DNA from 3 places in the Streptomyces sp. NPDC006208 genome. Region 2 is predicted to be linked to each of the others. Evidence: riboswitches for the same ligand, from Rfam matches in the RefSeq annotation. Region 2 holds a riboswitch; each other region holds the start of a gene.
What was found. A riboswitch is a leader RNA that binds a small molecule or an ion and turns the genes downstream of it on or off. The one in region 2 is predicted to bind thiamine pyrophosphate.
Positions count from the first base shown of each region.

Region 1: it holds a riboswitch for thiamine pyrophosphate, as region 2 does, so the genes downstream of both, thiC (phosphomethylpyrimidine synthase ThiC) here and thiO (glycine oxidase ThiO) in region 2, are expected to answer to the same signal.
Region 3: it holds a riboswitch for thiamine pyrophosphate, as region 2 does, so the genes downstream of both, ABZ208_RS25190 (thiamine ABC transporter substrate-binding protein) here and thiO (glycine oxidase ThiO) in region 2, are expected to answer to the same signal.

Region 1 is NZ_JBEXSW010000006.1:174,338-184,172, reverse strand. Features, by position in the region: gene ABZ208_RS06725 (cupin domain-containing protein) at 1-53, shown strand, start outside; gene ABZ208_RS06720 (DUF5326 family protein) at 190-402, shown strand; gene ABZ208_RS06715 (IclR family transcriptional regulator C-terminal domain-containing protein) at 667-1,437, shown strand; gene ABZ208_RS06710 (SsgA family sporulation/cell division regulator) at 1,568-2,002, shown strand; gene ABZ208_RS06705 (YibE/F family protein) at 2,028-3,377, opposite strand; TPP riboswitch at 3,448-3,561, shown strand; gene thiC (phosphomethylpyrimidine synthase ThiC) at 3,554-5,347, shown strand; partial or broken gene ABZ208_RS06695 (IS630 family transposase) at 5,423-5,566, shown strand; gene ABZ208_RS06690 (alkaline phosphatase family protein) at 5,722-7,143, opposite strand; gene ABZ208_RS06685 (hypothetical protein) at 7,508-7,669, shown strand; gene ABZ208_RS06680 (hypothetical protein) at 8,134-9,240, shown strand; gene ABZ208_RS06675 (hypothetical protein) at 9,269-9,835, opposite strand, start outside.
Region 2 is NZ_JBEXSW010000009.1:114,227-124,061, reverse strand. Features, by position in the region: gene bfr (bacterioferritin) at 1-222, opposite strand, end outside; gene ABZ208_RS09580 (sulfite oxidase-like oxidoreductase) at 377-1,009, shown strand; gene ABZ208_RS09575 (DUF4396 domain-containing protein) at 1,054-1,557, opposite strand; gene ABZ208_RS09570 (deoxyribonuclease IV) at 1,643-2,491, opposite strand; gene pknB (Stk1 family PASTA domain-containing Ser/Thr kinase) at 2,496-4,427, opposite strand; gene ABZ208_RS09560 (thiazole synthase) at 4,567-5,361, opposite strand; gene thiS (sulfur carrier protein ThiS) at 5,366-5,581, opposite strand; gene thiO (glycine oxidase ThiO) at 5,578-6,735, opposite strand; TPP riboswitch at 6,733-6,845, opposite strand; gene ABZ208_RS09545 (FAD-dependent oxidoreductase) at 7,158-8,333, shown strand; gene ABZ208_RS09540 (Rv2175c family DNA-binding protein) at 8,377-8,742, shown strand; gene thiE (thiamine phosphate synthase) at 8,817-9,467, shown strand; gene metF (methylenetetrahydrofolate reductase [NAD(P)H]) at 9,634-9,835, shown strand, end outside.
Region 3 is NZ_JBEXSW010000033.1:884-10,718, reverse strand. Features, by position in the region: gene ABZ208_RS25215 (ATP-binding cassette domain-containing protein) at 1-435, shown strand, start outside; gene ABZ208_RS25210 (hypothetical protein) at 417-1,580, shown strand; gene ABZ208_RS25205 (LOG family protein) at 1,942-3,054, shown strand; gene ABZ208_RS25200 (ABC transporter ATP-binding protein) at 3,114-4,142, opposite strand; gene ABZ208_RS25195 (iron ABC transporter permease) at 4,142-5,770, opposite strand; gene ABZ208_RS25190 (thiamine ABC transporter substrate-binding protein) at 5,809-6,906, opposite strand; TPP riboswitch at 6,902-7,006, opposite strand; gene rlmN (23S rRNA (adenine(2503)-C(2))-methyltransferase RlmN) at 7,067-8,173, opposite strand; gene ABZ208_RS25180 (hypothetical protein) at 8,434-8,571, shown strand; gene ABZ208_RS25175 (DUF6233 domain-containing protein) at 8,593-8,766, shown strand.

The DNA of each region.
Region 1 (9,835 bases), on a different contig from region 2:
ACATCAGCGAGGATCTGCGGGTGATGGTGGTCTTTTCTCCCCCTGAGAGCTGAGGGGAACCCTGCCGGTCCCTAGGGGTTCGATCAGGGGAGATCAAGGGCTCGCGGCCCCCCGCACACCACCGTCGCGCGCCTAGCATCGATGGCAGGCACTCGAAGAGGCTCAGAGAAACGAGGTAGGACGATGGCTGTGCGGGAGATATTCGCGGGGATGCCGTGGTGGGTGAAGTGGGTGGCCGTGCCCGTCTTCGCCCTCGTGGTGTTCGGCGGGCTCATTGCGAGCGTCGTCGGTTTCGTGATCGGGCTGCTCTTCAAACTTCTGGTCTTCGTGGCCCTCGTCGGTGGACTCATCTTCGTCGTACGGAAGTTCACGGCGTCCTCCAGTTCGCGCAGCGACTGGTAGTGCGTGCGACCGGAGGCAGCCGGTACGACAGTTAGCCCGGCCGGGGGAACGCCCTTGATAAACCCGCCCCCGGCCCGGCGCTGCCATTAGAGTGGAAAATCTTCGCCGCTTCTTGAGTGATTCCTCCGGCAACCAGCGCTGTGACCAGCACTTCCGGCGCTGCGCAGGCTGAATGCCGGGTCAGTGCCCGAGTGAGCGGCGGCCGCGCGGGGGCGGCCCCCGCGGGCGGGCGGGCTGCCCGTCACCACGCCTGGGGGGTGACCTTTGGCCGGAGCTACGAATGCCGCTGTCCCTACCCTGATCGGCTCGGTGCAGCGGGCGCTGAGACTGCTGGAGGCCGCGGGCGCCCATCCGGACGGAGCCCCCGCCAAGCAGCTTGCCCGTGAGGCCGGAATCCCGCTGCCCACCGCCTATCACCTGCTGCGCACCCTGGCTCATGAGGACTATCTGCGCCGGGAGAAGGGCGTGTTCGCCCTCGGTACGGCCGTCGACCGGCTGGCCGTCGGCGGCGCGGTGCAGAATCGTCGCAGCACCCTTGAGGACTCGCTGGCGCACTGGCGTGATGCGATCGGGGTCCCGGTCTACTTCGCGGTCTACCGCGAGGGTGAGATCGAACTCGTCGCAGTTGCCGACACCCCCCAGGCCCCCGCGGTGACGGAGTGGGCGGATTTCCGCGAGACCGGTCATGCGCATGCGCTCGGGCAGTGTCTGCTCAGCCAGCTCGACGACCGTACCCGCCGGGATCATCTGGACCGCCATCCCGTGCAGCCGGTGACCCCGTACTCCGTGCGCAACCGGTGCGCGCTGCTGGAACGGCTCTCCTCCGTCGGGCGGACGGAAGTGGTGGTGGAGCGTCAGGAATATGCGCTCGGCACGGTCTGTGCCGCGATTCCCATCACAGCCGGCTCCGCCGCGGCCACGATGGCCATTTCACTCCCCCTCCACCAGGCAGCGCGGCTACTCCCTGCCGTGGAACAGTTGCGCAGTGGTATCGCTGGGCTCCTGGGGTCACTCGCCTTCTCTATCAGTATCTGAAATATCACTCCTTGTGATCTGTTAGCCCTTCCACCACGATTACGTCAAGAGGGCCTACGGGGATCGTTCCTGGCCGTTTTCTTGCTCCATAAGCACGGTTCATTCAGCTTCGTCACCTGCGAGGTATGTGATGCGCGAGTCGGTCCAGGCCGAGGTCCTGATGAGTTTCCTCGTCTCCGAGGAGCTCTCCTTCCGGATCCCGGTGGAGCTCAAGTACGAGACGGGGGACCCCTATGCGGTGCGGATGACGTTTCACCTGCCCGGCGATGCGCCCGTGACCTGGGCGTTCGGCCGCGAGTTGCTGCTGGACGGGATCAACGCGCCCAGTGGGGACGGCGATGTGCACATCGCGCCCACACAGCCCGAGGGACTCTCGGACGTCAGGATCCGGCTGCGCGTCGGGAACGACTCCGCGCTCTTCCGGGCCGGGGTGGCACCCCTCGTCGCCTTCCTGGACCGCACGGACAAGCTGGTTCCCCTCGGCCAGGAGCGCGCGCTCAGCGACTTCGACGAGAGCCTCGTGGCAGCGCTCGGGCGCATCCTCGCCGAGGAGAACGCCGGCTGACCTTGCCGCCTCGTCTCCCGGCCGGCTACTTCTTGCGCCGGCGGCCCCGGCCGCCGCGGCCCGGCGATCCGCCCTGCGCCGCGGGCGATCCGGACACGCCCGCAGCAGCCGCAGTCCTGTCGGCGGAGACGACCAGTGCCGCAAGGCCCGTGGTCAGCGGTACGGAGGCGACCAGCCCGATCGACCCCACCAGAGTCCGCACGATCTCCTCCGCCACCAGTTCGCTGTTCGCCACGGTGCCCACGCTGGACTGTGCGATGGAGAAGAGCAGGAGCAGGGGCAACGCCGCGCCCGCATAGGCGAGTACGAGAGTGTTGACGACGGACGCGATGTGGTCGCGGCCGATGCGGATGCCCGCCCGGTAGAGGGCACGCGGGCCCATCGCCGGGTCGGCCTGGTGGAGTTCCCAGACCGAGGACGTCTGGGTGACCGTCACATCGTCGAGCACACCGAGCGAGCCGATGATGATGCCGGCCAGCAGCAGACCGCTCATGTCGATGTCCGGATACAGGCCGTGGATCAGTCCGGTGTAGTCGTCGGTGTTGCCGCTCAGACTCGCCCAGTCGATGAACACAGAGCCCAGCAGCCCGATCAGCAGCAGGGAGATCAATGTGCCGAGCACCGCGACCGAGGTGCGCGCACTCAGCCCATGGCACATGTAGAGCGCGCACAGCATGATCGCGCTGGCCCCGACGACCGCGACGACCAGCGGATTCGATCCCTGGAGAATCGCGGGCAGGATGAACATGGTCAGCACGGCGAACGAGACGGTCAGCGCGATCAGGGCCATGACGCCACGCATTCGTCCCACCAGGACGACGGCGAGCGCAAAGATTCCGGCGAGTACGACCATCGGCACCGTACGGTCGACGTCCGTCACCGAGTACTGGAGATCCCGGGGCGCATCGGGTGCGTATGCCACCACCACCCCCTGCCCCGCGCGCAGTTGGCGCGGCGCGTCCGGCGGGACGATCTCGGTGAAGGTCCGGCCCTTGTCCTTGCCGCTCGTGACCTCGATCGTGGCCTTCCCGCAGCTGCCCTGCTGGGCGTTGCCGGCCTCGCGCCCCTCGGGGGTCGACGTGTCGCCGGTCGGCGGGACCTGCCCGACGTTGACGTCCGCGCAGTCCACCTTCTCGACCTTGACCACCTTGCCCTGCTCCGTCTGCCGGTCGAAGCCGACCCCGCTGCGCTCATGGCCGGGTACCCCGCCGGGCCACAGCACGGCGAGACCGACGACCACGGCCGTGGCGAAGGGGATCAATACGGCTGCGATGACCTTGCGAAGGTGTCTGGAGACGGGCGCTGCGGGCCCGTGGCTGTGCGTATGGCCGGTCGGGTGGCCGTGCGGTTCTGGGGCCTGCGGCGATGAGGTCACCGACCGATCATCGCAAGAAGCGACGGGCCCACTGTTCAGCACGCCGGATATGACGCTAGCGTGGTGGCACCTTTGAACACGCGGGAGCTCGGAGCACCGGGCTGAGAGGGCGCTGACGACGCTGCGCCGACCGCCGAACCTGTTACCGGGTAATGCCGGCGTAGGGAGTAGGTCTCATGACCATGTCGGACGCACGCACGCCTGCCTCGATGCAGAACGACGAGGCAGGGAAGTCCATCGGCTGGCACAAGGGATACGTCGAGGGCTCGCGCCCCGACCTCCGGGTGCCGGTGCGCAAGGTGCACCTCACCAACGGCAGCGACGTGACGCTGTACGACACGTCCGGCCCGTACACGGATCCGGCGGTGGCGACCGACGTCCGTCGTGGACTTGCCCCGCTGCGCGAGAACTGGATCGTCGGCCGCGGTGACACCGAGGAGTACGCGGGCCGCCCTGTGCGCCCTGAGGACGACGGGCTCAAGCACACTTCACCGCGCGGGGGACTGCGCAATCTCGACGCGGTCTTCCCGGGCCGCCCGCGGCAGCCGCGCCGGGGCCGCAACGGGCAGGCGGTCACCCAACTCGCGTACGCGCGCCGGGGCGAGATCACACCCGAGATGGAGTACGTCGCCATCCGCGAGAACGTGTCGCCCGAGGTGGTGCGCGAGGAGATCGCCGCCGGCCGGGCCGTACTTCCGGCGAATGTGAACCATCCCGAGATCGAGCCGATGATCATCGGTAAGCGGTTCCTGGTGAAGGTCAACGCCAACATCGGAAACTCCGCGGTCACCTCCTCCATCGAGGAGGAGGTGGAGAAGATGACCTGGGCGACGCGCTGGGGCGCGGACACGGTGATGGACCTGTCCACGGGGCGCAACATCCACACCACGCGGGAGTGGGTGCTGCGCAACTCCCCTGTCCCGATCGGCACGGTGCCGCTCTACCAGGCCCTCGAAAAGGTCGACGGCAGGGCCGAGGAGCTGACCTGGGAGATCTACAAGGACACCGTCATCGAGCAGGCCGAACAAGGCGTCGACTACATGACGGTCCACGCGGGCGTGCTGCTGCGCTACGTGCCACTGACCGCGCGCCGCAAGACCGGCATCGTCTCGCGCGGCGGCTCGATCATGGCGGCCTGGTGCCTGGCGCACCACAAGGAGTCGTTCCTGTACGAGAACTTCGAGGAGCTCTGCGAGATCCTCGCCTCGTACGACGTCACCTACTCCCTCGGGGACGGGCTGCGTCCCGGCTCGATCGCCGACGCCAACGACGAGGCGCAGTTTGCGGAGTTGAGGACGCTCGGTGAGCTGAACTCGATCGCCAAGCGCCACAACGTCCAGACGATGATCGAGGGCCCGGGGCATGTCCCCATGCACAAGATCAAGGAGAACATCGACCTTCAGCAGGAGATCTGCGAAGAGGCCCCCTTCTACACCCTGGGGCCGCTGACCACCGATGTGGCGCCCGCCTACGACCACATCACCTCCGGAATCGGCGCGGCGATGATCGCCTGGTGGGGCACTGCGATGCTCTGCTACGTCACGCCGAAGGAGCACCTCGGGCTGCCCAACCGTGACGACGTCAAGACCGGTGTCATCACGTACAAGATCGCCGCGCATGCGGCGGACCTCGCCAAGGGGCACCCGGGGGCCCAGGAATGGGACGACGCGCTCTCGGACGCCCGGTTCGAGTTCCGCTGGGAGGACCAGTTCAACCTGGCCCTCGACCCGGACACGGCACGGGAGTTCCACGACGAGACGCTGCCGGCCGAACCGGCGAAGACCGCGCACTTCTGTTCCATGTGCGGTCCGAAGTTCTGCTCGATGAAGATCAGTAGAAGCATCACGGAGCAGTTTGCCCCTGACCTGCTCTCTTCTGCTTCAGAAGAGGAGATCGAGGCAGGGATGCTTGAGAAGTCCAAGGAGTTCGCAGCAAGCGGCAACCGCGTGTACCTGCCCCTGGCGGACTGATCGGCCGACTGCGGTGGAGACTCCCGGAGGGTCTCCACCGTCAGTCTGGTGCGCACAACCGTCGTTCGACCGCCAACCGACCGGACCCGGGCCCTGCACGCCTACCTGCGCTGGCGCAACAAGAACGCCCGCCACCCCGACGTCCTGGCCGCGCAACGACGTGAACGCGCACGCGTCCGCATCGAGAAGGGAATCCGTTGGGGAGGCAGGCCGCCGGCCGACGCGGCCCGACCTACCCAGCTCGCCGTCGTTGGTGTCAACGGTTGGTATCAGCAGCGGGTCAGCCTGACGATGTTCGAAGGCCTGGGAAGAGGGTGTGTGCGCTCTCGTGGACCATCGCCATTGCTTCCTGGCCCTTCAGCTGCGCCTTTTCGTCAATCATGGGCACGGTGGCTCCCATCTGCGCGGCGAGTGCGAGGTAGCCGTGGAGCATGGCGGTGGAGTGGGGTGAGTGGCGCGTCGGGCGGGACCAGGGCCTGGTCGAACTCGGGGACCGCTTGGGCGTTGACGTCGGGCCAGTCCTGCGGGTCGCGTGGCCGGTCGAGGCTCAGGACGGCGGCGAGGTCGGGGGCTTCGGCATCTCGGGCTGTGAGGGGTCGGCCGAGGTTCCAGCGTTCGCGGAGTGTGCGGATGACCGACGTGTGGTGGTGGACACCGTTGACGACTGTCTGAGCAGGCAGCCAGGCGGAGATCGCGATCGCGGGCAGGCGGACGCCGAGCCGGTCGAAGGTGAAGCCCATCTGCCCGGGCGGCGCCGCGGGGTCCGGGGCGACGGCGGCGGGCGGGGGTACGTGGTCGTAGGTGCCGCCGTGCTCGTCGAAGACGACCATCAGCAGCGTGTTGAGCGCGTTCGACCCGTCGGACGAGGTCGACGAACGGACGGCGTTGTAGATCTTGGCCAGCAATGCCTCGCCGCCCAGCAGGGACGAGGGCGCATCGAAGGAGAACCCCTGGACCAGTGCGGCTGTCGGCGGGTGCATGTCGTTGTGGCCGTGCCACATGTTGGGCTCGATGAACGCATAGGTCGGCAGCCTGCCGGCGGCAGCATCCTCCAGGAAGCGGTCCGTGGTGACGAAATGCGTAGCGAACCGCTGCCGCAGCCGCGCCCCGTGGATCAGCCCGGTGAACGGGAGCGGGCTCGGTGCGTCCACGTACACCCGCCAGGTCAGGCCACTGGCCTCCAGCCGCTCGAACACCGTCTCGGCGGTGTTCTGCAGCGGGAACGTGCGATACGGCGCATTGACGACGAAGCCCGACGAGCTCGCGGCGTGGAAGAACGAGCGGTTGGTGAACGTCTGCGAGGGCACCTCGGCGAACCAGTGGTCGAAAGCGCCGAAACCACGTGCCAGCGAGGACACCACAGGTAGCTGGTCCGGGGTGTACCCGGCCATGATCTGCGCGTATTCGTGGTACCGGGGCTGGCGGCCCATTTCCGCCCAGAACGCGCTGATGTAGTCGGCGACGAACCCGTCCATCGTCGGCGCCCGCCCGGGCGGCGGCGCGTTGAACGGCGCGGCCATCTGCTCGGCCGGCACTCCCCGGTTGCCCTCGGGGTCGATCACGCCGAACAGTTGGGTGTTGATGTGCTGGTACTCCTCGCCCGGATCCGGGCTTGGCGTGTCCATCGTCTCGGCGATCCCGAACGGCACTGTCTGTCGGCCCGAGCGGTCCTCGGCCCAGTCCGGGATCGGGTTCGACAGGTCTTTCCCGAGGACACCCTCGAAGGCGGCGACCTCGCCCGGCCCGTACAGCCGTCCGAGCAGGTTGTCGAACGAGCGGTTCTCAAACATCAGCACGACTACATGGTCCAAGGCGTGACTACGGTCGGTAGTGGGACCGATGACCTCCGATCCGGGTAAGTGGCCCCCGCCCCGCGAAGTCAATTCCACTCTTCTCCGGCCGAACTCAGCTGTCAAAACGGGCCGATCGGCCCAGACATCCAGGCCGGTGCACAGCCCGGACGCGCCCGCTCGTACCGCAACTGCGAGAGACAGAGGCAATGCCTGCCGCAGCCGCAGCGAGAAGGGCATCCGTGGGGGAGAACGCCGCCCCCTCGCCCTCACGAACCGACCAAACCGGCGAACCTGTCCGGTCACAGCACCAGGTCGTCTACCGGCATCCGAAGGTGCTTGAGCCACATGCTGTGAGCGCTCCTGCTCGATGAAGATCAGCAGAAGCATCACAGAGCAGTTCGGCGGTGACGAGCCGACCGCGTCGGGCGAGGAGATCGCCGAGGGCATGCTCCAGAGGTCGGCGGAGTTCGCGGCCCCGGGCAACCGGGTCCCCTACCTGCACCCGATGGGTTGGGCGGTAGCGGGGTGAGCGGGCGGGATGAGTGTCGAGGGTGAGGTGCTCTGAGCGGTACCGCTTTCGGCATCCTGACGGAGCTCCAACACACCGCCGGTTCTGGTTGGCCTCGGAGGCGCGGGCCCATTATTTCTGGGCGCTTACCGGCGCCTCAGTTCAGCGACTGTGCACAACAACACGAAAACCGGACCACCCCTCGGCCTGGACAGCTACGGGGTGGTCCGGTCAGGCGGTCCCTGTTCAGGACCTTGGTGCCCGATGGGCAGCGGTGGTGGTCATCCTTGGGCCCGCATGGCTGCGTCTCAGCGTCTCCCGGCACACACGCCCCCGGTTCCCTCGTCGGACCCGGGACGCCGGCGGCCCGTCATGTTCGTCGGGTCCGGCCTCACCGGTCCGTACCCCGCTGACCGCCCGGCCCGTCCGTCCCGTTGGCGGACGGCCCGGACGGCAGGTGATCACTCCCGGCTACGCTGCGGGGCATGGTCGGAATAGATGTCGCCAACGGAGTGGTCGGAGCCGTGCTCGGCATCGTCTTCGCGACGTTGTTCCAACAGCCTTTGCAGGACGCGTGGTTCAAGGTGCGCAGGCGGTCCACGAGGGCGGTACGGCGCCTGAGGTCCCGGGGCGAGGAGTCCGGTCCGTCGTGGACGACCTTCTCCCTGGGGCCGCTGCACACCCCCGCCCTGATCGTGGAGGGGGACGGCGAGTCGACGATCGGCGCCGAGGCGATCCACATCCAGGTGGTGGACGAAGAAGTCGTCCTGCCGCCGGACATGGCCGGCTGGCGAAACGAGATCGAGGCCGAGAGCGCTCGGCTCCAGGCCGGGAACGGGACGCCCATCTGGAACGGTCAGCGCTACGCCGTGGAGGCGCTCGACGTCTCGCGGACCGCCCTCGAGGAGCAGCCGGAGGTCCATCTGCGGCTGCGGCCGACGGATTACTACACGTTCCTCGCGGCCCAGCAGCTCGACCGCCGGCTGCCCGACGGTGCCACACCGCGGTCCCGGTACCTCGATCCCGACGCCCCGCTGAAGGCACCGGCCTTCCTGCAGTGCAGCTTCGCCGTCAACATCGCCGTGGTGACCGCGGACGACATGCTGGTGGTCACCAGGCGGAGCGATCGGGTGCGTATGTCGCCCGGCGTGTGGAACTCCTCGGTGAACGAGGGCCTGGCCCGGCACATCGACTCGTCCGGCAGGAATGCGCCGGATCTGTACGCGGTCGCGCGCCGCGGCATGCGCGAGGAAATGTCCCTGGAGACCAACGAGTACTCTCTCGCCCTTCTCGCCTTCGTCCTGGACTCCGAGCGGCGCCACTGGAGCGCTCATTTCTCCGCGCGCCTCAAGACGCTGACCCGCGACGACCTTCGGGCGCGGATGAGCAGAGGCGTCGCCGACAGGTGGGAGCACCAGACGATCGACTACGTTCCCTTCCGCCCCGCGGATGTCGCCCGCTACCTGCTCCGTGCCGACCGCGTCCACCGGTGGGCACCGCTGGCTCCCGCGTTGTTCCACCTGGCCCTGGTCGATGCCCATGGCCGTGCATCGGTGGAGCGCGCCGAGGCCCAGGTCGTCCGTCGTCTGTGAGGACGGCCGCGGGACCTGGCCGCTCCGGTCACTCCGGCTGGTGCTCGGGGCCGCCGAAATCGGGACTGGTGAAGTCCGGGCTGGTGAAGGTCGGCCGCTGTCTTGTGGTCGACCCCTCACTGGGGCTGGAGAAGTCCGGACCGCTGTAGCCGACCTTGGGGATACGGCTCACAGGTCGCGGCGGTTCGCTCGAGGCCGGGTCGACACTCGGGTCCGCGAGTGCGGCCCGCAGGAAGGGCAGGATGCCCCGTTCCAGCAGGGCGTGGCGCCAGGCTTCCTTGGCACGGGCGACCTCGTCGGGCAGCTCGCCGGTCGATTCCTCGGCCGCGACCTGGGTGGCACCGTTGCGCAGGGCCGTCAGCAGCAGTCCCACAGCGGCGACCAGGATGGCTGCCGCGGTGAGCGCCCCGAAGAACCAGCCGGCGGTGAGCAGGGTGTCGGCGAAGGACGGGGTCGGGCTCAGCATTTTCAGGGTGTATCCGACGAGCAGGAAGATCAGCGCGGCGGTGCCCGCGAGCACCGGTGCCAGAACGGCGATCACGGCGCCGAAGCCCGCGCCGTCCTCGGAGGCGTCCGCGCCGGGTGCCAGTACGGA
Region 2 (9,835 bases):
CAACCGCTGGTAATTCGGCAGGCCCTCGAGAAAGAGGATGCGGTCGGTCAGGACCTCCGCATGCTTCATCTCGTCGAAGGACTCGGCCCGGGTGTACTTGGCGAGCTTCGTCCAGCCGAAGTTCTCCTGCATCTTCGCGTGCAGGAAATACTGGTTGATCGCGGTCAATTCGGCAGTCAGCTGCTCATTGAGGAACTCGATGACCTCGGGGTCGCCCTGCATCGCAGAGGCTCCTTCCGCGCGTGTGACTGGGCAGGTGGGCGCATCCTCGCACCGTGATCGGAGGCAGTCCAGTAAGTGCCTCCTTACTACGAGTTGCCCGAATCGGCCCAGACCTGGTCATGACCACCCCTGCTGGTCTGTCACCATTGATGGCATGGGTCAGCCGGAAAGCCGGGAATACCGCGCATCAGAGGAGTCCGGGCTTCCGCCGGGACAGCGACTGCAGCGAGGCTGGCCGGTCACCCACTACGGCCCCGTACCCAAGTTCAAGCCGGACCGCTGGGAGTTCAGGGTCTTCGGTGCCACTGCCGACGGTGACAAGCGCTGCTGGAATCACGAGGAATTCTCGGCGCTGCCCTTTTCCACCGTCGTCGCCGATCTGCACTGCGTCACGAAATTCAGCATGCTGGGAGCCGAATGGGGCGGTGTGCCCGCCCGGACGATCGTCGAACTCGCCCCGCCGGCCCCGACCGTCACCCATGTCATGGTGTGGGCCGAGTACGGCTTCAGCGCCAATCTCCGGCTCTCCGACTTCCTCGCCGAGCGCACGATGTTCGCCACCCACAAGGACGGTGAGCTGCTCACTGCGGAGCACGGCTTTCCGCTGCGGCTCGTGGTCCCGCATCTGTACGCCTGGAAGGGGCCCAAATGGGTCCGGGGCGTGGAGTACATGACTGCCGACCGCCGTGGCTTCTGGGAGGAGCGCGGCTATCACAACATCGGCGACCCGTGGCGCGAGCAGCGCTACTCCTACCAGGAGGAGCCGGGGGACGGCCCCGAGTTGTAAGGGCGGATCCCCCTCCTCCCGTGGGGCGGATCGTGGCCCCGGCGTCAGTGGTGGTACCGGTGGACCACGGCGTGGCCCTTGCCGCGGCCGATCAGCCACTTGTTGACGGGCGTGGTGATCAGGAAGGCGGCGAAGAAGGCCAGGGCCAGCGCGCTCCAGAACAGTCCGTCCGAGAGATGGGCGTCCATCGCGCCGGGGACCAGCAGCAGGACGCCGTTGTCGACGGTCTCCATCACGATGATCGAGAGGGTGTCGGCGGCGAGTGCGACGCCGATGGCGGCCTTCAGGCCCAGTCCCGCGCGTGTGACCGCCCAGAGGGTCAGTGTGTAGCCGAAGAGGAACGCCAGGGCGATCGCGAGGACCATCGTCGGGGCGTTGCCCCAGCCCAGAGCCGTACCGATGATCATGCCGAGCACCTCGCCGATGGCGCATCCGGTGAGGCAGTGCAGGGTGGCCCGGGCCGCCGCCGACCAGCTGACGGGTCCGGGGTGGTGTTGCTCGTGGGGCGCGTGCTGCTCGGTGTGCTCGGTGTGTGTGTCGTGCTCCATGGCTGTACCCCCATCGTCAGGTAGCGGTTCCTGCCGACAGCAAGAACCGCATACCCCCCAGGGGTATTCCCTCGGGGAGGCGAAATCAGCGAAGCTTCTTCAACCGTGCCACGTCGGCCGTATGCCCTTCCTTGCCGCCCGGGGTCTCGATGATCAGCGGCACCCCCTCCGTCGCCGGGTGGGACATGAGCGCGCGGAACGGCTCCTCGCCGATGTGTCCCGCGCCGATGTTGGCGTGACGGTCCTTGTGCGCCCCCGCCACATCCTTCGAGTCATTGGCGTGGATCAGCTTCAGCCGTCCCTCGCCGACCGTGTCCACCAGCAGGTCCAGCGTCCGGTTCATCCCGTCCGGCCCGGTCAGATCGTGACCGGCCGCGAAGACATGACAGGTGTCCAGACAGACACCCAGCTTGGGATGGTGGTCCAGGGCATCGAAGTACGGACCGAAGTCCGAGGCCTTCGAGCAGAGCGAGAAGCCCTGGCCCGCCGTCGACTCCAGCAGCAGAAACGGATCGTCGTCGTGCGTCAGCTCGTCCAGCAGCGGCAGCATCCGCTCCCGGACCTGCGCCAGCGCGACCTCACGGGAGCGGCCTCCGGTCGCCGAGCCCGTGTGGACCACGACGCCCCGCGCCCCGATCCGGCGCCCCCTGCGCAGCGAGTGCCGCAGCGACTCCACCGACCTTTCGGCCGTGGCCTCGGTGTGCGAGCCGAAGTTGATCAGATACGGGGCATGGACCCACGCGGACATGCCGTCGGCGGCGCACTCGGCGCGGAACAGCTCGTCCTGTGCGGGGTTGCCCGCGGGAGTCGCCCAGCCCCGCGGATTGGCGACGAAGACCTGGACGGTCTCCGCCTCCAGCTCCCGGGCGTAGGCGAGCCCGGTCCTCGCCAGGCCGCCGGCCACGGGGACATGGCCGCCGACGGGGTTGCGCATCCGACTACAGTCCCTTGGTCTTGATCGTGATCGTGCTGCCCTCGGGAGCCTCGTCACCGCCGGCCACGGACTGGCTCGCGACCTCGTCGCCGAGGAACGGGAAGTTCTTCTCGACCTCCACCTCGAAGCCTGCCGATTCCAGCGCGCTGGTGGCGTCGTCCACGTTGTCGCCGACGACATCGGGGACCTCGATCATCCGCGGGCCCTTGGAGACGGTCAGCGTGACGGTGTCACCGCGCGCGAGGCGGCTGCCCTCGCCCGCCGACTGCCGCGCGACCGTGCCCGCGTCCTCGGGCGAGTGGATCTGCTCGGCGGCGACCTTGACCTTCAGCCCGGCGTCCTCCAGCGTGCTGGTGGCGTCCTGGACGGACTCCCCGGTCACGTCCGGGACGTCGATCGGGGTGCCCTTGCTGACCACCAGTGAGACCGCGGTGTCGGGGCTGCGTCCGCTGCCCGCGCCCGGCTCCGTGCTGATCACGGCGCCCTGCGGGACCCCGTCGTCGAACCGCTTGGTGATCACGCCCGGCGCGAGTCCGACCCTGCGCAGCTCACGCTGCGCCTGGGCGAGCGGCTTGCCCTTCAGTTCGGGGACCTTCACGATCTCCGGGCCGCGCGAGACGATGATCGTCACCGAGCCGTTGCCGCGGATGCGCTCGTTCGTGCCGGGCACGGACCTGATGACCGTGCCGCGAGCCGCCGTCTCGCTGAAGTCGCGGCGGACCTGCTTCACCTCGAGTCCGGCCTTTTTCAGCGCCTGCCTGGCGTCCTGCTCGGTCTTGCCGATCAGTGCCGGGACGCGGGTGAACTGTCCGGAGTTGATGTACCAGACACCCGTGCCGATCCCGAGGGCCAGCAGCACCGCGACCACCGCCGCGATCACCCCCCGCCGGGGGACGGCAGGGCGGGCCGGCCGTGGCGGTGCGGACGGCGGCGCCGACGGCGGCATCGCCAGCCGGGCGGTGTGACTGGCCCCAGGCTCCTCACGCGGCACCACCCGCGGGATCACATCCGTTCGGTCCTCGGAGGGTGCCGCCCCCAGGACGCCACCCTCGCCGGCGAGTGCCTGCGGTGACACCGCGTCCAGCTGCTCCTCACTGAGTGCCGCCCGCGCCCCCCGTACCTGGGCCAGCAGCGCCACGGCGTCGTACGGGCGCACATCGGGGTTGCGGGCCGTGGCGCTCGCCACCAGCTCGTCGAGCTCGACGGCGAGGCCGGGAAAGCGTGCGGAGGGCGCCGGGACGTCCTCGTTCAGGTGCTGGAAGAGCACCTGGGCCGGTGTGTCACCCGTGTGCGGCTTCGTGCCGGTCAGCATCTCGTAGAGGACGACACCGCAGGCGTACACGTCCGCGCGGGTGTCGGCGGTGCCGTGCTCGATCTGCTCGGGAGCGAGATAGGAGACCGTGCCGAGCACCGTGCCGGAGGTGTTGGTCACCGAGCCGACCGCCCGTACGAGGCCGAAGTCCGCGACCTTCACCCGGCCGTCGTCCCCTATCAGCACGTTCTCCGGCTTCATGTCCCGGTGCACGAACCCGGCCCGGTGCGCGGCGCCGAGCGCCGCGAGCACGGGCTCCAGGATGTCGAGCGCGGCGCGCGGCTGGAGCGCCCCGCGCTCGCGTACCACGTCGCGCAGCGTGCACCCGGCCACGTACTCCATCGCCAGGTAGACGTACGCGCCCTCGGCTCCCTGGTCGAAGACCGCCACCACATTGGGGTGGGCCAGCCGCGCCACCGACTTGGCCTCTCGGATGAAGCGCTCCACGAAGGAGGCGTCGGTGGCGAGGTCGGGGTGCATCACCTTGAGGGCGAGCACCCGGTCGAGACGGGTGTCGACGGCCCGGTAGACCGTGGCCATGCCGCCGACGGCGATGCGCTCATCGACTCGGTAGCGGCCGTCGAGCACCTGCCCGACGAGGGGGTCCTGAAGGGTCGTATCCACGCCGTCGAGTCTACGATCCGTGACGGACAGCGGTTTACGGGTCTGGCAGGACCGCAGCGGTACTGAAGCCGAGCTGTGACAGCGTGCAGCGGTCCGGGGCCCCGCTCCCGGGCGCGCCCGGGAGCGGAGCCGTCCCGCCTCAGAACGCGGGCCGCTCCGGATCCAGCGCCGCACGCCCCTCGTGGGGCGAGGACGCCTCGGCGAAGTGGCGCCGCGGGATCCGGCCGGCCCGGTACGCCAGGCGCCCGGCCTCCACGGCGTGCCGCATCGCCTCCGCCATCAGCACCGGTTCCTGCGCCCGGGTGACCGCCGACGCCAGCATCACCGCCGCGCATCCCAGCTCCATCGCCAGCGCCGCGTCCGAAGCGGTGCCCGCGCCCGCGTCCAGCACCACCGGTACCCGCGCCTGCTCGACGATCAGCTCGAAGTTGTGCGGATTGCGGATGCCGAGGCCGGACCCGATCGGTGAGCCCAGCGGCATGACCGCCGCACAGCCCACGTCCTCCAGCTTCCGCGCGAGCACCGGATCGTCGTTCGTGTACGGCAGCACCGTGAACCCGTCGTCGACCAGGACCTCCGCCGCGTCCAGCAGCTCGACCGGGTCGGGCAGCAGCGTGCGCTCGTCCGCGACGACCTCGAGCTTGATCCAGTCGGTGCCGAGGGCCTCGCGGGCGAGGCGGGCCGTGAGCACCGCCTCGCCGGCCGTGAAACAGCCCGCCGTGTTCGGCAGCACCTGGATGCCCAGCCGGGTCAGGACGGACAGCACCGAGCCCTGGACGGTCGGGTCGAGACGGCGCATGGCCACGGTGGTCAGTTCGGTGCCGCTCGCGACCAGGGAACGTTCGAGCACATCGAGGCTGGGCGCTCCGCCCGTGCCCATGATCAGGCGGGAGGTGAAGGTGGTCCCGCCGATGGTGAGACGGTCGTCGGCCATGGCGTCAGCCCCCCTGCACGGCGGTGAGGACCTCGACGCGGTCTCCGTCGCCGAGCCGGGTGCCCGCCCACCGGCTGCGCGGCACGACCGTCTCGTTGACGGCGGCGGCGACCCCGGACGGCGCGGCCGTGAGCGCGGCGACGAGCGCGTCCAGAGTGGTGCCCGCGGCGCACTCGCGGGCCTCGCCGTTGACGGACACGTTCAGTACGGAGACGTTCATGCGGGCTGCTCCTGGGGGACGGGGGAGAAGCGGCGGGGCGTGAAGGGGCGGGCCTCGTAAGGCAGTTCGCCGTCCGTCAGCGCGGCGGACAGCGCATCGCCGGTGACCGGCGTGAGCAGCACCCCGTTGCGGTGGTGGCCGGTGGCCAGCAGCAGACCGGGCAGAGCGGTCGGGCCGAGCAGCGGGGCGTTGTCGGGGGACCCCGGCCGCAGCCCGGCGAGCGTCTCGGTGAGCGGCAGCTCGGTGATCCCGGGCACGAGCTCGTGGGCGTCGCGCAGGAGCTCGTACACCCCGCCCGCGGTGACGGTCGTGTCCCAGCCGAGCTCCTCGCTGGTCGCGCCGACGACCAGCTCGCCGTTCTCGCGCGGCACGAGATAGACGTGGCTGCCGCGCACCACCGCCCGCACGGTGCGCGACAGGAACGGCGCGTACGCGCGCGGCACGGTCAGCCGCAGCACCTGGCCCTTCACCGGGCGCACCGGGGGCAGCACATCGTCCGGTACACCCGCCAGCCGGCCGCTCATGCTGCCGCCCGCCAGCACCACCTGGTCCGCGCCGAGCTCCGACCCGTCAGCGAGCATCGCGCCCACCGCCCGGTCGCCGACCACGACGAGGCGCTCGGCCCACGTACGGCGCAGTTCGACGCCGGCCCGCTCACAGGCCTTGAGCAGAGCCGCCGCCAGCCGCCGCGGATCGACCTGGTGGTCGCCGTCCACCCGAAGGCCGCCGCGCACACCGGGTGCGAGCATCGGCTCGAGGCGCCGGCACTCGCGGCCCGTCAGCCACTGCGAATCGAGGCCCGACCGGCGCTGCAGGGCGTGCAGTTCGCGCAGATGCGCGCGGTCGTCGGAGTCGAGGGCGACGGCGAGTGTGCCGCAGGCGCGGTAGCCGACCCGCTCGCCGGCGGCGTCCTCGAGTTCGGCGACGAACGCGGGGTAGCGGCGCGCGGATTCGAGGTTGAGGGCGAGCAGGGTCTGCTCGCCGTAGTGGAGTTCGGTGACGGCGGCGAGCATGCCGGCCGCGACCTGCGCGGCGCCGCGGCCGGGCTGCGGATCGGCGACGGTCACACGCAGTCCGCGCTGCGCCGCCCGCCAGGCCGTGACCAGACCGATGATTCCGCCCCCGATGACAAGGACGTCTGGTGAACGAGACATGGGCGTCCAGCCCCTCCCTTCGCCGGCATGACCCGGATCAGGTTCGTACGGTCGGAGGCCGGCCAGCCTCCCTCTCAGCCCGGTCCGTCCGGGCTCCCGCGAGTGCTTTACGGTGGCCACCATAGCCCCACGCCCCGAAGCGAAGTAAGGGAGCCGAAGGCCCGGCAAGGCCGCTCCGCGGACTCCTGCCGGCACCCGTGGCGGACCGGTCCTCGGGCCGTGCCCCGAACCCGGACCAGGGTCACCTACCACGAGGAAGAGGGCCTGATCCGGGCCGGCCCGGAAGGGCGGCGTGAGGAGCGCCGTCCAGCAGGTCCTGGAGCAAGAACCCTCCTGACGAACCGTCAGGTACGTAAGGTTGTCGGGTGAGCGAGCAGCAGACAGCACAGGGCGTACGGCGAGTGGTGGTCGTCGGCGCGGGCATGGCCGGCGTGCAGACCGCGGTGGCCCTGCGCGAGGCGGGCTTCACCGGCCCCGTCACCCTCATCGGTGCCGAACCCCATCAGCCGTACGACAGGCCCCCGCTCTCCAAGGCGGTCCTGCTCGGCAAGGCCGAGGGCTCGGCCTTCGACGTCGACTTCGAGGCGCTCGAGGTCGAGCTGAGGCTGGGTGTGGAGGTGACCGGCGTGCGCCCCGCGGCACATGAACTGGACACGGCCGCCGGGCCCGTTCCGTACGACGTCCTGGTGCTGGCGACGGGCGCGGAGCCCATCACCCTCCCCGGCACCGAGGGGGTGCCCGGGGTGCATCTGCTGCGCACCCTCGACGACGCGGCGCGGCTGCGCCCGGTCCTGGCGGAGCAGCACCGGATCGTGGTCGTGGGCGCGGGCTGGATCGGTGCCGAGTTCGCGACGGCCGCCCGCGAGGCAGGCTGCGCGGTCACCGTTCTCGAGGCCGCCGACCGGCCGCTGGCCGGTGCGCTTCCCGCGCAGGTGGCCGCCCCGATGGCCGAGTGGTACGCCGATTACGGCGTCGACCTGGTCACCGGCGCTCGCGTGGCCGCGATCGAGGAGGGCAGCGTCGCCCTGGCCGACGGGCGCCGCATCCCGGCCGGTGCGGTCGTCGTCGGCGTCGGCGCCCGGCCCGCCACCGGCATCCTCGCTGGTTCGGGAATCACTCTCGGCGCGGACGGCGCAGTCGAGGCCGACCGGTATCTGCGCACTTCCGTGCCCGACGTGTACGCCGTCGGGGACTGCGCCTCCTTCCCCTCGGGGCGCTACGGCGAACGGCTGCTGGTGCACCACTGGGACAACGCGCTCCAGGGTCCGCGTACCGTCGCCGCCAATGTCATGGCCGACGCCCGCGGCGCGGAGCCGGAGGTCTACGACCCGGTGCCGTACTTCTGGTCCGAGCAGTTCGGGCGCTTCGTGCAGTACGCCGGTCATCACGCCGCGGCCGACGCCTTGCTGTGGCGTGGCGACCGGGCCCAGGACACCTGGTCGGTGCTGTGGCTGCGCGACGGCGCGCTGGTCGCCCTGCTGGCCGTCGGCAGGGCCCGCGACCTGGCGCAGGGCCGCAAGCTCATCCAGTCCGGCGCGCGCCTCGACGCGGGGCGGGCCGCGGACCCGTCCGTCCCTCTGAAGGCGGCTGTCGGATAGCTTCCGGCTACCGACTGTCAGTCCCGGATGGCAGGCTTGTCCTGTGACCGAGATTGACGCAAAGATCGATGCCCTCGTCCCCGCCTGGCTTCACCTGCCGGACATCGCGGAAATGCTCGATGTCGAGGTGACGCGCGTGCGGCAGCTGGTCAAGGAGGGCCAGCTGATCGCCGTGCGCCGCGGTGAGAACCGGACCCTGCAGGTGCCGGCCGCCTTCATCGACGGCACGAAGGTCGTCAAGGGCCTCTCCGGGACCTTGACGCTCCTGCGGGACGACGGCTTCTCCGACGAAGAAATGCTGGAGTGGCTCTTCACTCCGGACCCGACCCTGCCGGGCACCCCCGCGCAGGCGCTCGGCGAGAATCGCGGCACGGAGGTGAAGCGCCGGGCCCAGGCGCTCGCCGTCTGATCCGATCCACCGACCGTGGTGTACGGGCCGGCCGGTCCGGCCCGTACGCCACTCACCCATGGGGGGAACCGCTCATGTCCACCGCACGCGCTCTGCTGTCCGACGCCCGGCTGTATCTGTGCACGGACGCGCGCAAGCGCCAGGGGGATCTGCCCGCGTTCCTGGACGCGGTGCTGGCGGCCGGGGTGGACATCGTGCAGCTGCGCGACAAGGGCATGGAGGCGGGTGAGGAGCTGGAGCACCTCCAGGTCTTCGCCGACGCCTGCCGCCGGCACGGCAAGCTGCTGGCGGTCAACGACCGGGCGGATGTCGCGCATGCCATCGGGTCGGACGTGCTGCACCTCGGGCAGGGCGATCTTCCCGTCCCGGCCGCACGGGCCGTCCTCGGCGACGAGGTGCTCATCGGCCGCTCCACCCACGCCGAGTCCGAGGTGGCCGCCGCCGCGGCCGAGCCCGGCGTGGACTACTTCTGCACCGGTCCGTGCTGGCCCACCCCCACCAAGCCCGGCCGGCACGCCCCCGGTCTCGACCTGGTGCGCTACGCGGCCGGGATCGGGAGCGACCGCCCCTGGTTCGCCATCGGCGGGATCGACGCCGGCAACCTCGACCAGGTGCTGGACGCCGGTGCACGCAGGATCGTCGTCGTACGGGCGATCACCGAGGCCGATGATCCGGGCTGCACGACGGCGGACCTCGCCAAGCGGATCAGGGAGCGGAGTGCGTGAAGGGACGCGTAACGCAGGACGCGTGACGCATAGGGACACGCAAAGGGAGTCGCCGCACGCCTCCGGGTGTCCGCAAAGTGTCCGATGGGTGGACAGGAGCCCGACAAAAGCGGCATATTTCCCTGATCCTGTTGGGGGACCGGCGGACCGTGGCTAACCTGCCGGTATGGCCCTCGGCACAGCTTCGACCAGGACGGATCACGCACTGACGGTGCGTGAACTGCTCGCGACCGGCAAGACCTCCTACTCGTTCGAATTCTGGGCGCCCAAAACGGAAAAGGGCGAGCGGAACCTGTGGAACGCGCTGCGCAGGGTCGAGGCGGTGGCCCCGAACTTCGTCTCCGTGACCTACGGTGCCGGCGGCTCCA
Region 3 (9,835 bases), on a different contig from region 2:
GTGGCGGAGCTCAAGGCGTGGGAGAACGCGGCGCTGCCACTGCTGCTGCGCGGCGTCTCGCACCGCAAGGCGAAGTCCACCGCACTGGAGTGGATGGAGCGCCTGGACATCGGCGGCTGCGCGGACAAGCGCCCCTACGCCCTGCTGCGGTCCGAGCAGCAGCGCGTCTGTGTCGCACGGGCTCTGGTCACCGTGCCGGCGGTGCTGTTCGCCGACGAGCCGACGGCGACGCTGCACCGCGCCGACGCGGCCCACGTGCTGCGTACGGTGACGGCCGCGGCGCGCTCGCACCGGATCACCGTGGTACTGGCCACGCACGACGCGGATGTGGCGGGGCTCGCGGACCGGGCGATCACGATCGTCGACGGCCGACGGGCCAACTCCCTCGGCTCCGCCGACGCGGAAGGGCGGGCCGCGTGCTCGCTCTCCGTCTAGCCCGCGGCACACATCCCCTGGTTCTGCTGCGCCGGCTGATGGTGGCGGCGGCATCGGCGGGTGTCGGCTTTCTGCTGCTGTGCACGCTGACCTATGCGCTGGCCCACCCCGACGATTCGGGCGCATCAGTGGTACGGCTGCTGTGGTGCCTGGCGCCGCTCGCCGCGACCGTGCACTTCGCGGTGGCCGTGGCGCGTGCGGATCCGAGCACGCGCCTGCGGTCCGGGCTGTCCGCGGTGGGGCTGGGCCCGGCCCGGCTGGCCGCGCTCGCCGCGGTGTCCACGGCTGTCGCCTGCACGCTGGGCAGCATGCTGGCCCTGCTGTTCTTCCTGCATCTGCGCGGAGATCTGACAGGGCTGCCGTTCGACGCGGACGCGGCCGAACTGCTGGCCGCAGAACAGCCGTTGCCGCTGGGGGCGGTGCTGACGCTGCTCTCGCTGGTACCGGTGCTGGCCACCGTCGCGGCGGCGCTCGCGCTGCGGCCACGTCCGGCGAAGCCGGGCGAGGAGACGGACCCGGACCAGCCCGCCGCCCCGATGGCGGCACCACCCGGGCTGCCCTGGGGGGTCGCCCTGACCGCCGCCGGCCTCGCCGTCGAGACCTACGCCAGCCGAGGCGCGGCCCAGTCTGCGCTCCCCCTGCCGGGGCAGGTCGCCGACGGACCGGCAGGGGTCCTGGCGGGCTGGGCCCTGACCGCCGTGGGGCTCGCCCTCGCGGGCCCGGGCATCACCCATCTGTGCGGCCGCCTCCTGCAGACCGCCCGCCCCGGCGCGACGCGCCTGCTGGCCGGCCGCGTCCTGATGGAGGAGGCCCAGCGCATCGGCCGCCCCCTGGGCGTGGTGTGCGCGGTGGCCTCGGGAGCGATCGCGGCCTCGACGGTGTACGGCACGTCCTCGGACGTCTTCGGGCCGGTGACGGCCCTCGGCGTGATCCTGGTGATGGCCTGCACGACGGCGACGCTGCTGACGGCGGTGCTGGAGGCCCGCCAGGCCCGGGCACAGACCAGGACGAACCTCCTGCGCCTGGGCACCTCTCTCGCGGCCCTCCATCAGGCAACGGCGCTGCGCGCGGTGGCGCTGCTCGTGGCCTTCGTCCCCCTGACCTGGGCGGTGGCCACTCTGGCCGCGGCCCCGCTCTCCCCCTGACCGCTGTCCGCCGACCCACTGCCCCTGGGCGCACCAGCGGCCGGCCCCGTCCCGGGATCCGCCTCCGCAGCGGCTCCCGGCCCCGAGGCCGAACTCTCCCGGACCGACGGCCGCGCCGCCCGCCTGCCCGTCCCGAGACAGGACCGGCCTTCTCGTTCATGCACACCCCGTCGCCGGGCCGCCTCCACCGGAAGCCGCCGTGAGACGCCGACGTTCGAGACATGCGCACAGAGCCGCCACCGACGCGCCGCACACCGTCCCCCAGGAGCGGCAACTGCACTCGGCGCAAGGGCGACCGCGCCCGTCCGCACCGCGCCACCCCGCTCCCCCGCCGTCCCCGGCAGGGGCCTATCGTGGCCGCATGGCGAACCCGCAGGAGCGCGGACATCACCGCGAGATCGAGTCCATCGAGGCGTTCGACGAGATTGCCGCGGGAGGCTCGCTCGTCGGGTACCGGGTGCAGTCCGTCGATCTGTCGCACCGTACGTTCGCCCTGCTCAGCTGCGACTGTGCGGACGCCGTGTTCCTCGGCTGCCGTATGAACGCCGACGCCGACGCCAAGGTCCGCGGCGACGGCGCGCTCGTGTTCCCGCCCGTGCCGGGACTGCCCTTCGATCCGTACCGGGGGCGGCTGTACTCCCCCGAAGAGCTCTTCACCGGCCTTGCCGACCGCGGCTACGACGCCACTCCCGACGCCGGCACCTACCAGTGGTTCCAGTCCACCAAGGCCGACGGCGACATCTACGCCTCGATGCTCCGCTCGATCCACGACGACGCGATCTCCGACACCCTGGACGAACTCCTTGTCGGCGCACGGGTCGTGGGCGTGATGGGCGGGCACGCGATGGCCCGTGGCACCGACGCGTACGCCGGGGCCGCCCGGCTCGGCCGGGCACTGGCCCGGGACGGGTTCACGGTGGCGACCGGCGGCGGGCCCGGTGCGATGGAGGCCGCCAACCTGGGCGCGTACGCCGCTCCGCAGCCCGACGAGATGCTGGACGACGCCCTCCAACTCCTCGCCAAGGCACCGTCCTTCGTCCCGTCCGTCTCCGAGTGGGCACTCGCGGCCTTCGAGGTGCGCCGCCGCTGGCCGCAGGGCGGCGACTCGGTGGGCATCCCCACCTGGTTCTACGGCCACGAGCCGCCGAACGCGTTCGCCGGGCACATCGCCAAGTACTTCGCCAACGCCACCCGCGAGGACGGTCTGCTGTCCCGCTCCTCCGCGGGCGTGATCTTCCTGCCGGGCGCAGCCGGCACCGTCCAGGAGATCTTCGACAACGCGACCCCGAACTACTACGAGTCCCGGGGTGAACCCACCCCCATGGTGCTCGTGAACCGTGCTCACTGGACCGAGCTGCTTCCGACCTGGCCGCTGCTCCAGTCGCTGGCCAGCGGCCGGTCGATGCAGACGCGCATCGCGCTGGTCGACTCGGTCGAAGAGGCCCCTGAGGCACTCGCGCGGCTGGCCGCGTAAGGAGCCGGCGGCACCGTGGAAGGGCCGGCGGAAGCTTCCCCGTCCTGAACGGAGTCCCGTTACTCGGGGGGGAGCACGACCACCTCGGCCGGGTCGAATGCCACTCCCGCCTGCGCACCCTGCTCAGGGGCGTCCCCCAGTCCGCACTCCGCCTCCAGCGGCGGGGCATTCTCGGGCTCCAGCCGCAGCGCGACATGCGTGCCCCGGAAGACACGGGACGTCACCGCACAGCGCAGGCCGTCGGGTGAAGGCAGCACCCGCACTCCGGACGGGCGGATCAGCAGGCGGCACGGGCCCTGCGGCGATCCCTTCGGCACCGGAATCCTGCCCCACACCGTGTCCGCCGCCGCGCCGTGCACGGTCGCGGGGACGACATTGTCGAAGCCGAGGAAGCGCGCGACGAACTCCGACGCAGGGTGCCGCCACACCTCCAGCGGCGTGCCCGTCTGGGCGATCCGTCCGTCGCGCATGACGACCACACGGTCGGCGAGCGCGAAGGCCTCGCTCTGGTCGTGGGTGACGGCGAGCACCGTCGTGCCCAACCGGCGGAAGAGGCCGCGCAGTTCGACGACGAGCCGCTCCCGCAGCCCCCGGTCCAGCTGGCCCAGGGGTTCGTCGAGCATCAGCAGCCTCGGCTCCGGTGCCAGCGCCCGGGCGAGCGCGACCCGCTGCTGCTCACCTCCGGACAGCGACGACACCTCCCGCCCGGCGGCACCCGGCAGCCCGACCAGCTCCAGCAACTCGGCCACCCGGCGGGCCTGTTCGGCGCGGCGGACCCCGCGCATCCGCAGCCCGAAGGCGACGTTGCCGCCGACATCGCGCTGCGGGAACAACTGGTGGTCCTGGAACATCAGGCCCACTCCACGCCGGTGTGCCGGCACGCCCCTCTGGTCCGCGCCGCCGAGCAGGACCCGTCCGTGGTCGATGTCCTGCAGTCCGGCGACTGCCCTCAGCAGGGTGGACTTGCCGCTGCCGCTCGGTCCGAGTACGCATACGGTCTCGTGCTCGGTGACCTCCAGGTCCACCGAGTCGAGCGCCGCACGCGCCCCGAACCGTACGCTCACGTCCGACAGCCGCAGCATCGCCATCAGAACTCCTCCGTGGTGTTGTCGGAACGGACTCCCGTACGGATGCGTTCGAGGAGCAGCAGGGCGACCGCGCAGACGGCCATCAGGATCGTGCTCAGCGCCATCGCCTGCCCGTAGTTGAGCTCTCCGGGACGCCCCAGCAGCCGGGCCACAGCCACCGGCAGCGTCGGCCGGTCGGGGCGTGCGATGAAGACCGTCGCGCCGAACTCGCCGAGCGAGACGGCGAAGGCGAATCCGGCGGCGATCAGCAACGCCCGCCGTACCAGCGGCAGATCGACCTCCCGCCAGGCCCGCAGCGGCGATGCGCCGAGTACGGCCGCGGCCTCCCGCAGCCGTTGGTCCACGGCGCGCAGGACCGGCAGCATGGTGCGGACGACGAAGGGGACGCCGACCAGTGCCTGGGCGAGCGGCACCAGGATCCAGGAGGCCCGCAGATCCAGTGGCGGCTCGTCGAGTGTGATCAGGAAGCCGAAGCCGACGGTGACGGCCGAGACACCGAGCGGCAGCATCAGCAGCGCGTCGAAGCCACGCACGAACCGCCCGGCCCTCCGGGTCAGCGCGGCGGCCGCGAGCCCGCCGACGGCCACGGCGATGGCGGTGGCCACCAGGGCGTACTGGAGGGAGTTCCAGACCGCTTCGACAGGCGGCACCAGGAACGCTCCGCCCGTCGGGTCCACCGTGCCGAGCTCGCGGTAGTACGCGAAGCCGTATCCCTCCGGGGTGTCGAAGGACCGCTCGACGAGCACCGCGAGGGGCGCGAGGAGCAGCAGCGCGACTGTGGCGAGGACCGCGCAGAGCAGCGCCCACTGGCCGGCGCCGCGCGGCCGGCGTGCGGTCAGCGCCGGATCGACCAGGCGCAGGGCGCTCTCCCGCCGTCGTACGGTCCAGGCGTGCACGGCGAGGACCGTCCCGACGGCCGCGAGCTGCACCAGAGTGAGCACGGCTGCCGTGGACAGGTCCAGCAGGTGTGCCGTCTGCCGGTAGATCTCGACCTCGAGGGTGGCGAAAGTGGGTCCGCCGAGGATCTGCACCACACCGAAGGAGGTGAAGGTGAACAGGAAGATCATCAGCGCGGCCGCTGCCACGACGGGGCCCAGCGCCGGCAAGGTGACGCTCCGCCAGGCGGCGAATCGTCCGGCGCCGAGCACACGCGCGGCCTCCTCCTGGCGCGGGTCGAGCTGGGACCAGAGTCCGCCCACCGTCCGCACGACGACGGCGTAGTTGAAGAAGACGTGCGCGAGCAGGATCGCCCACACGGTGGTGTCGAGGCGTACGCCCCACAGGTCGTCGAGGAGTCCGCCGCGTCCCAGCAGCGCGAGGAACGCGGTGCCGACGACGACGGTGGGCAGCACGAAGGGAACGGTGACCACCGCTCGCAGCAGCCGCTTGCCGGGGAAGTCGAAACGGGCGAAGACATACGCGCCTGGCAGCGCGATCAGCAGGGTGAGCGCGGTGGATGCCAGCGCCTGCCATGTGGTGAACCACAGCACCCGCAGCAGTTCGGGCCGCCCGAGTACCTCGCCGATCCGTCCCAGCTGCCATACCCCGTCGACGTTCAGACCGCGTCCGACGATCGCGGTGACGGGGTAGGCGAAGAAGAGCGCGAAGAACGCGACGGGCACGGCGATCAGAGCCAGCCGCGCCGCGTTCCCGCGGAGGGTGCTGCTTACTTCAGGACGAGCGAGGACCACGACTGGACCCACTGCTCACGATTCTTGGTGATCGTCCCGGGAGCGACGGTCTCCGGCTTGTCGACGACCGCGCCGTGCTCGGTGAAGAGCGCAGGCAGCTTCGCGTCCTTGACCACCGGGTTCACGAACATGTTCAGCGGCATGTCCTCCTGGAACTTCTTGGTGATCAGGAAGTCCAGCAGTGCCTTGCCGCCCGCCTCGTTCTTCGCGCCGTGCAGCAGACCCGCGAACTCGATCTGGCGGAAGCAGGTGCCGGTCGCGACGCCGGTCGGGGCCTCGGCAGGCTGCGGGTCCGCGTAGAGCACCTCGACGGGCGGGCTGGAGGCGTAGGAGACGACGAGCGGACGGTCGGCCTTGGCCTTCTTGCCGCCGGCGGAACCGGAGAACTCCTCGTTGTACGCCTGCTCCCAGCCGTCGACGACCTTGACGCCGTTGGCGTCGAGCTTCTTCCAGTAGTCCTGCCAGCCCTCGTCGCCGTACTTGGCGACCGTGCCGAGCAGGAAGCCGAGGCCGGGCGAGGAGGTGGCCGCGTTCTCGACGACCAGGAGGTTCTTGTACGCCGGTTCGGCAAGGTCGTCGAAGGTCTGCGGCGGCGCGAGCTTCTTGTCGGCGAAGTACTTCTTGTCGTAGTTGACGCAGATGTCGCCGGTGTCGACGGGGGTGACGCGGTGCTTGCCCTTGTCGAGCTGCACTTCGTCCGCGACCTGGTCGAGGCCCTTGGCCTCGTACGGCGTGAACAGGTCGTTCTGGAGGGCGCGCGAGAGCAGGGTGTTGTCCACGCCGAAGAAGACGTCGCCCTGGGGGGAGCCCTTGGTGAGGATCTCCTTGTTGAGCGCCGCGCCCGCGTCCCCGCTCTTGAGGACCTTGACCTTGTAGCCGGTCTGCTCGGTGAACTCCTTCAGTACCGCCGGGGACGCCGTGAAGGAGTCATGGCTCACGAGTGTGACGGTCCTGGATTTGCCCGAGCCGCCGTCCGAGGAGTCCTTGGACTGCTCGCCGCAGGCGGCGAGTGCGGCGATGCCGAGGGCACCGACGAGTGCGGTGCTGACGGCACGGCGAAGCTGGCTGTTCATGATGGTGCTGACTCCCTACGCCGGTATGACCCGGATCAGGTCCGAGGGTCTGCGGCCTGGCCGCACTCTCAGCGCTGTGTGCGCTCCCCTGTCGGAATGTTCATTGTTCATTTGTGCGAAAGCACGGGCACAGTATCAGCCATGGCCGGCAGGCCCTGCCTCAGCGCTCGGTCGCCGCGAGCTGTCCGCAGGCTCCGTCGATCTCCTGGCCACGCGTGTCCCGGACGGTCACCGGCACACCGTGGGCGGCGATGGCCTCCACGAAGGCCTTCTCGTCCTCGGGGCGCGAGGCCGTCCACTTCGATCCCGGGGTGGGGTTGAGCGGGATCAGGTTCACATGGACGCGCCTGCCCTTGAGGAGGCGGCCGAGCAGATCGCCGCGCCAGGCCTGGTCGTTGATGTCGCGGATCAGCGCGTACTCGATCGAGATCCGGCGGCCGGACTTCTCCGCGTACTCCCAGGCGGCGTCGAGGACCTCGCGGACCTTCCAGCGGGTGTTGACCGGGACCAGGGTGTCGCGCAGCTCGTCGTCCGGAGCGTGCAGCGACACGGCGAGCCTGCACTTGAAGCCCTCGTCGGCGAAGCGGTGCATGGCCGGCACCAGCCCGACGGTGGAGACGGTGATTCCACGCTGCGAGAGGCCGAGACCGTCGGGCTCGGGGTCGGTGAGACGGCGGATGGCGCCGACGACCCGCTTGTAGTTGGCGAGCGGCTCGCCCATGCCCATGAAGACGATGTTCGACAGCCGGGCCGGGCCACCGGGCACCTCGCCGTCGCGCAGGGCGCGCATGCCGTCGACGATCTGGTGCACGATCTCGGCGGTCGACAGGTTGCGGTCGAGGCCCGCCTGCCCGGTCGCACAGAACGGGCAGTTCATCCCGCAGCCGGCCTGCGAGGAGATGCACATGGTGACCCGGTCGGGGTACCGCATCAACACGGACTCGACGAGCGTGCCGTCGTGCAGCCGCCACAGGGTCTTGCGGGTCGTGTCGTCGTCGCACGAGATGTGCCGTACGACCGCCATCAGGTCGGGCAGCAGCTCGGTGGCGAGCTTCTCGCGCGCAGCGGCGGGGATGTCGGTCCACTGGGCCGGGTCATGGGCGTACCGCGCGAAGTAGTGCTGCGAGAGCTGCTTGGCGCGGAACGGCTTCTCGCCGATCGAGGCCACGGCCTCCTTGCGCTCGGCGGGCGTGAGGTCCGCAAGGTGCCGCGGGGGCTTCTTGGCTCCGCGGGGGGCGACGAAAGTGAGTTCTCCGGGCTTGGGCATGGTGCTACCAGTGTCGCAGACGGAATCTGGTGACCTGCGGGCCTTGATGCTCGCGGTGGTCGTCGTCGGTCGTTAGTGGTCACTGCTGGGCGCCCTCGGACGGCCCACAGACGGCCCAGCCCGGAGTGCGTTCTAGCTGGCCAGCAAGCCAAAGAGAAGCGCGAACGGCACCGCTGGAGCCGTGGACCACGGCATGGCGAACCTCCCCCGCGTGTGGTCTCTCTGTCGAACCAGGGCTCCCGAGATCTAGGCTCGAACATGTGTCCGAACAAGTGCCTCGCCTGGAGCGCCTGCGCAGCGTCCGCCAGTGGCTCGCGTGGCAGCTGCGCCGCACTGACAAATCCATCGCAGAGCTGGAGCGTCAGGAGGCAGCCGCCGCGTGCGCCCTGCCGCCGTGAGAGCCGGAGTGGAAGCTTTCGATGCTGCGAGCAGATGGCAAACCCAGCCCGGACGCGGTACACACGAGCGCCAGCGGCATGGCTGGCAACCTCACGAAGCGGCTGACCCACGACCAGGCGCTTAGCGCGCTCACACAGGACGGCATCACGGCGTGCCCTTACTGCCGGCCAGACACGGACCTCGGTGCGCTGTGAACCGGGAACCGTCGCACTACCGGATTTGGGCGGACCACCACGGTGAAGCCGGCCGACCCGGTGGGTTGTGGTCCAGAAGCCGGTGCGTTCCATCGGCTGGACGGGCAGCACCAAGCCTGCGGGGGCCTGACGGATGAAGTCGTCCAGGGTGATGGCGCTGGATTGGGAGTCGACATGGGTGGCACCGCAGCCGGTATAGGCCCCCGGGGGCAGCGATGCCCCTGGCGGCTGGTGCACTCCCAGACAAGGACTTTCCGGTACCCACCAAGGATGCGAAGTTCGTATCGCGGGTTCTCGATCTGGGGAAGACGGGCCTGGTTGGAGCGGAGGATGGCGACGGTGGCGCCCTCGGCGATGATGGAGCTGGCGGTATGCCAGGCAACCGCCTCCCGCTCGGCGGCGAGGGACCGACGGGTTCGCTCCCTCGCTCCATATCGCTGCTTGAACGGCGAGTGCTGCATCTCGTAGGAGACGTGCTGAGTGCCGACGAGAAGAGCATCGAACGCGTACGGCCGTCGCCGGCACGGGCTTCACGCCGGGCCTGGAACCCTGCGGCCACACCTATGCGTTCGACACGATCGCAGTACGCCTTGTGCTCGTCGATCTCCAGCGCCTGATAGGGGTGGTCGGCACTTTCACCGGGCTGGTGAGAGATGACACGGCCGCCCTTGTTGTGGGAGTAAGTCTTCATCCAGTGGGTGACGCGGTCCTCGTCCCAGCACCAGGCGCACTTCACGAGCTGGCGACGCGTGGAGTCGCGGTTGTCGACGACGAGCCCGCGCCCACTCGATGTCACTGAGCTTGGTGGCGTCGACCTTGCCTCGACCGTCGGTGAGGTAGATCAGGTTGTTGTGCACGTCAGATCTGCTCCTCTGCTCCAGGGAACGTCTGGCCTCCCAGCCGGTGTTGGGCGTCTGCGCTCTATGGTGCGGTACGGCACTGACAATGGGACCTGCTGTGCGAAGACCCGGCTGCCGGTCGATCTCACACGCTCTTGCTCGCCGGGCTGATTGCAGGATTTCTAAAATAATCGCAAGTCTGGGCCATACGCCCTGGTCAGGATCGGGGC